2 regions of the Gilliamella sp. Fer1-1 genome follow, and region 1 is predicted to be linked to the other one. Evidence: riboswitches for the same ligand, from Rfam matches in the RefSeq annotation. Region 1 holds a riboswitch; the other holds the start of a gene.
The links. Region 1 has a riboswitch for preQ1 ahead of queD (6-carboxytetrahydropterin synthase QueD). Riboswitches for the same ligand answer to the same signal wherever they lie in the genome.
Positions count from the first base shown of each region.

Region 1 (3,435 bases):
TTTGGAGAACATTTGTGATTATCAATACCCCTTTTTACTAGCAAAGCTTAAAGAATCGACATAAAGCCACTTCATACCAACAAAAACCACTAAAGAATGGAGCAAAATGAAGTTATTTTATTAATTTAAGCAAATAGTGACTTATCTAATTAACTTTCATTATCTTTTTATTTAAAAATTTCTATTCAATCTCATTCTCCAATATTTAACGAGTTAGATTGAAAAATAGACACTATTCAATATCTGCAAGTTTATGACTTTGTATATTCAATAACCATTTATTATCTAATCGATTTTCGTTAATTTTTCCCAGTAGTTTTATGGTATCAAATATATTGAATGCACCATCTTTTTCACAAGGTGAAAGATAATAGCGTTTTGCCTGTATTTGAGTTTCGATATATTGGCAAAAAGCAATAAAATCACGGTGGTTTTCGGTAACAATTCGCACTTCATTGGCTGTTGGTTGGACTATTTTTTGATAGTGCGACTGGTAGCAAAATTTCGGGCTGAGGGCAATATAATCAATAAGCGCATCGACTTTGCCAAGACCGTTACTTTCAATGGCAATAAAATAACCAGCATTTTTTAATGGCAAAAGTAGCTGTGGTAACGCTTTAACCCTAGTGGGTTCACCCCCTGTAATAATAATGTTTTTACTTTTGTATTCGCTTACTTTTGCTATTAATGCCTCTAAGGTAAATCGAGTAAATTGGCGAAAGTTAGTATCACACCAAGCACAATTTAAATTACAGCCTGCAAAGCGGATAAAAATAGCAGGCATTCCCGTATTATAACCTTCGCCTTGTAAAGATTCGAAGATTTCAACTATGCGAAATTCGATCATTTTGGGCTCCGATAATATTCACAATATGAAGTTGGTGTTTCCCATAATTTGATCATCGAAACAGGCAAATATTTAGATAAGCAATCAAAAATAAATTTACTCATCCCCTCTGCAGTTGTTCGGCACGGTAAGGCAAAGACTTTGCGATCCATTTCTTGCAATAATGTAGCAATACGGCACTCATTTCTATTATTTTGATTATAAAGGTAAGCGTGATCAAAAGGATCGACAATATACTTTTTAACAATCATTTTTAGATCGGCATAATCCATTACCATATCTTGACTTGAACCACTATCGATAAGATCACCGCTAATTTCGACTAATAAGCGGTAAGTATGACCATGCAGGTTATGACACTTTTTATTGTGTCCATCTAGCATATGACAAGCATCAAATTGAAACTCTTTGGCTATTTTGAACATGTTGTATTCCTAGTTTTTTTACGTGGGATGGGTTACGAACCACGGTTAGCACGCCTAACAAAATAAAGGTGTTAATATAATGGATAAAAGTTGATTTGTCATCTTTCAACACTGGTTGAACGTGTATTTATATATTGCAAACAACTTTATTTTGATGCTAATTAAGTTTTTTAAATACTCGCTAATTTACTGTACAAATTTTATAAAAAATATTTTAAATTTGCTCTTGAAATTTAGGTTGCAACACTCATTTAGATATCATGCAAATGGGTTGAATGTATACACGTTTAACTCAAATCTATTGCTCAGGAGATAAATACGATGAGGTTAGATAAATTAACAAACAAGTTTCAACAAGCTTTAGCTGATGCGCAGTCAATGGCATTAGGTAAAGACAATCAATATATAGAGCCTGTGCATGTTCTATCAGCCATGCTTAATCAAGAAGGCAGCAGTGTAGCGCCATTGTTAGCTTCAGCGGGTGCAAATGTAGCTATTTTACAACAAGAATTAACTCAGGCGATTGATCGATTACCGCAAGTTCAGGGTGTGGGTGGGGAGGTTATTCCATCACAAGAGTTTGTCCGTACACTTAATCTGTGCGATAAATTATCGCAAAAAAATGGTGACAGTTATATATCATCAGAGCTCTTTATCTTAGCAGCTTTAGAAGATAAAGGGAGCCTAAGTGATATTCTTAAAAAATCAGGTGTCAATAAAGACAAGTTTAGCCAAGCCGTCAATCAAGTAAGAGGTAGTGATAACGTGAATGATCCTAATGCAGAAGATCAACGCGGTGCGTTGAAAAAATATACCATTGATTTAACGCAACGAGCAGAACAAGGCAAACTTGATCCTGTTATTGGGCGTGATGAAGAAATTCGTCGAACTATTCAGGTATTACAACGTCGTACTAAAAATAATCCCGTATTAATTGGTGAGCCGGGCGTAGGTAAAACCGCTATTGTTGAAGGATTAGCACAACGTATCGTTAACCGTGAAGTACCTGAAGGATTGCGTAATAAACGCGTTTTATCATTAGATATGGGTGCCTTGATTGCAGGTGCAAAATATCGTGGTGAATTTGAAGAACGTTTAAAGGCCGTACTTAAAGATTTAGCGAAAGAAGAAGGCCGTATTATATTATTTATTGACGAAATCCATACCATGGTTGGTGCAGGAAAAAGCGATGGTGCAATGGATGCTGGTAATATGTTAAAACCAGCACTGGCTCGAGGGGAATTACATTGCGTTGGTGCAACAACGTTAGACGAATATCGCCAATATATTGAAAAAGATCCTGCGTTAGAGCGTCGTTTTCAAAAAGTGTATGTTGCCGAGCCAACTGTTGAAGACACGATTGCTATTTTGCGAGGATTAAAAGAACGTTACGAATTGCATCATCATGTGCAAATTACCGATCCAGCCATTGTCGCTGCGGCAACGTTATCGCATCGTTATATTTCTGATCGTATGTTACCTGACAAAGCGATTGATTTAATTGATGAAGCGGCATCAAGTATTCGTATGCAAATGGATTCAAAACCGGAATCGTTAGATCGACTTGAAAGACGTATTATTCAACTCAAACTTGAGCAGCAAGCGCTTAAAAAAGAGTCTGATGATGCTAGTAAAAAACGTCTTGAGATGCTAAATGATGAACTTTCTGAAAAAGAAAAAGAATATGCATCACTTGAAGAAGAATGGAAGTCAGAAAAAGCGGCTGTTTCGGGTACGCAAAGCATTAAAGCTGAACTTGAAAAAGCACGTACTGAAATAGAGCAAGCACGTCGCGCTGGTGATCTGAATAAAATGTCTGAATTACAATACGGTAAAATTCCAGAACTCGAAAAGAAACTTGCTTCAGCAACACAGTTAGAAGGCAAAACAATGAAGTTATTGCGCAACAAAGTGACTGATAACGAAATTGCTGAGGTGTTGTCTAAAGCGACCGGTATTCCAGTTTCTAGAATGCTTGAGAGCGAAAAAGACAAATTATTACATATGGAAGATGCCTTACATAAACGTGTAATAGGTCAAAATGAAGCGGTTGTTGCTGTAGCTAATGCGATTCGTCGTAGTCGGGCTGGGCTTTCTGATCCTAATAAACCAATTGGCTCGTTCCTCTTTTTAGGACCAACAGGGGTCGGTAAAACCGAACTT
Region 1 is NZ_LZGX01000086.1:1,085-4,519, reverse strand. It holds gene A9G28_RS09790 (7-carboxy-7-deazaguanine synthase QueE) at 233-847, opposite strand; gene queD (6-carboxytetrahydropterin synthase QueD) at 844-1,272, opposite strand; PreQ1 riboswitch class I at 1,276-1,321, opposite strand; gene clpB (ATP-dependent chaperone ClpB) at 1,594-3,435, shown strand, end outside.

Region 2 (3,435 bases), on a different contig from region 1:
TGCTGTGCGTGAGTAAATTGGTTTATATGTTCTGAATTAGCGTTCAGGTGCATAAATTTGTCCTTTTTTAATGGGGTAAGTGAACCCAGTGTTTCAATTAATTTGAATGATTAAGGTATTGTGTTAATCCTTTATCTCGAAGAATACAGCTCGGGCATTTGCCGCATCCACCATCAACTCCGTAATAACAAGTATGAGTATGGTCGCGGACATAATCCAAATAACCTAGTTTATCAGCCATTTCCCATGTTTGAGCTTTAGTCAAATACATCAAAGGGGTAATGAGATTGAAATTATAATCCATAGCAAGATTCATCGATACATTCATTGATTTAATAAAAATATCACGACAATCAGGGTAGCCACTAAAATCGGTTTCACAAACGCCAATAATAATGTCACTAATACCGTGTTGCTTGGCATGACAACCAGCCAAAAGCAAAAACAGCATATTACGTCCATCCACAAAAGTATTAGGGTAATCGCCTTCTTTGGCTGCGGTGATTTGTTGTGAATCATCAATCAAAGCATTATTGGTCGTCTGTTTAATCACCGAGGTATCCACCACGGTTTGCTTAACGCCAAGATCTTCAACAATCCACTTGGCTTTTTCAAGTTCAATAGCATGACGTTGACCATATTGAAAGCTGATGGTTTCGACGTTTTCACGACCATAATCAGCAATGGCTTGCAGTAAACAGGTAGTAGAATCCTGCCCACCAGAAAATATCACTAGTGCTTTACGAGTTTGCATTGAGAGTTTCCTGTTAGGGTAAATTGAATTAGCGATTATCGACTTTTTCAGGATAAAGATCGTGATTAGCCAAACGGCTCATCGCTATTTGTTCCCAATTAGTGCCGGCTTTACCATAATTTGCATAAGGATCGATAGAGATTCCGCCGCGAGGGGTAAATTTTCCCCAGACTTCAATATATTTAGGATCCATTAGTTTAATAAGATCTTTCATAATAATATTGATGCAATCTTCGTGGTAATCACCATGATTACGAAAGCTAAAGAGATATAGCTTGAGCGACTTACTTTCAACCATTTTAATATTAGGTACGTATGAAATATAAATCGTCGCAAAATCAGGCTGCCCAGTGATAGGACAAAGGCTAGTAAATTCTGGGCAATTGAACTTAACAAAATAGTCGTTAGTTGGATGTTTATTATCGAACGTTTCGAGTATTTCAGGACAATAGGTTGTAGGATAGCGAACAGATTGATCGCCAAGTAGTGTAACTTTATTCATAATTTTCCTTAGTTTTTTAGCGTGGGAGGTTCACGAACCACGTAACAAAGCGCACACCATACTCTTTTTAGATAAAAATGTCTAGTACCATTAAGGCGCCATTAATTTACCCAAATTCTCACCTATTTATGTTAGATCGAAAACGAGGTTACTTTATTTTCCTTAACATTAACGTGTAATACTCGACCTTGTTTATCAAAGAAACAATATTCACCATCAATGCACAAACCAGAAACAGGCATTGATGAATGCCAATCAATGATCATTTTTATCTGGTTGCTATCAGGGTGATATAAATGAATATTATAACCAATACTATCTTCTTGATTCACACACAGCGCAATTATCTGACCAATTGCTAAAACATGAAGATTCTTAAATTGTTTCTCACTCATCGTTAATGGAATTACTTCATAGTTAAATTTATTAAAAACATGTGATAATTGATTGGTTATATAATCATATTTTAAATATGATATTCTTAACTCATCACTTAACAATACGTTATCACCATCATTTTCAATATCTCGTCTATTTATTAGTCTACGTTCAGGAATACTATAGTAAAATGCTTCACAACAATTCTCAGGATTAACTGTTAATATTGCCTCTTGATGATCTTTTATTGCTATTTGTAACACAGAATTAGGCGATAAATCGACTCGCCAAACAACCGCTAGTGTATTGCCTATATTAATCACTTCAATACAGTTATTATTAACAATTGTCCAATTGATACCATCAAATGTCCAATGACATTGCTGAAATTGGACAACACCTAAATCAATGAATTTGCCAGTACTTAAATCAAGTTTATGAATACGGTAATAGTTATTTCTTTTTACCAATGCCAAAACCTGTAAACGATTATGAGATATCACTAATCTTTCAGCTGGAATCATAAAATGAGCAAGTTGTTTACCTTGCCTATCAACTTTAATGATGCCTGCTTCACCTAACGCCAATAAATAATTATTATCAGTCAAGACAGCCATATGATAAATTGAACGGTAACCTGCTTCTGGGCAAATATAAAGAAGAAGCCGATTAGATTCTAATAAAGGCTTATGTCTTGCTAAAGTTAACGAAGAATTGGGCATATCAATTTTTAAAGATTTATCTTGAGTGAGCTCAATCAACTTTGCTATATCTACTTTGGTAAATTCATTTGGATAAGTGACTACATCAGCTAGAATATTGTTAATCAATACACGTAACAAACTTCGTAAATTTTCAATATATTGTTGTTGTTCTAATATTTGTTGAGCAATACCTAATCTTTTTTGATAAAAATCTGGGTTATTTTTTATCTCCGTCAAGCGATCTTCAAGTTTATCAATCGACTCAGGCATTAATATTAAACGTTTAACTATTGCTTTTGCATCTATTGCCTGTGCATCTAGTTTATCAATGTTATTAAACCATTCTTCAGCAAGATAACGATATTTTGGTAATGGCCAAATAACATCTATCGCTGCTAACCATTCCGCTCGATCAGCCAATGCATTTGCCCATTCTAATCTTAACCTATCCACTATTTCTGGTTGATCTTTTTCAAGCATCAAAATAGCATTAGCAAAAGCATTATCACGCCTTGCTATCATCACTGCTTTATTCCAATCATTTGCTAAACAGCAAAGTTTTATGATTAATTCAGGTTTTGCATCACGCGCAATAGCTAATTCCATGGCTTGTTTGTAACGCTTTCTTTGCATTAAAAATTCTAAGCCTTCATCCAAATTATTTAACAATTCAACCAAAACAAAAACCGCCTCTTCCACTCGATCTTGTTTGGCTAATTTTTCAAAACTCTGCTGATACAAAACCTGCAAATGCTTTTGTAATTTCTCCTCAAGATAGATTGATGATGAATTACCATAAACCGACTCGCTCAAAGATAATTTATTACGCGGTTTAGGGACACCAAAAGCTTGCCCTTTTGAAGGGCTATTGTTATTAATCGGAATTGCATAGCGTAAAGCGTCTTCTAAGTTGCCTTGCTCAAACTTTTTTAACATGGTTTCGATATAATTACCTTGCCGAAGCGCAATCAAATGGCTTAGTTTAGAAACTATTGAAAATAATGATAAATAATTACGCCATCGGCTTGGTTTTTGTTTTTCGCGATTCTGACGAGCAGGCAAAGGAGAACTATTAGGATTATAAGTTTGCGGCAAAT
Region 2 is NZ_LZGX01000118.1:20,021-23,455, forward strand. It holds gene A9G28_RS12855 (7-cyano-7-deazaguanine/7-aminomethyl-7-deazaguanine transporter) at 1-26, opposite strand, end outside; gene queC (7-cyano-7-deazaguanine synthase QueC) at 98-754, opposite strand; gene queF (preQ(1) synthase) at 783-1,256, opposite strand; PreQ1 riboswitch class I at 1,259-1,303, opposite strand; gene A9G28_RS12870 (bpX6 domain-containing protein) at 1,388-3,435, opposite strand, start outside.
Region 2: linked by a shared signal. The riboswitch ahead of queF (preQ(1) synthase) and the one ahead of queD (6-carboxytetrahydropterin synthase QueD) in region 1 are both predicted to bind preQ1.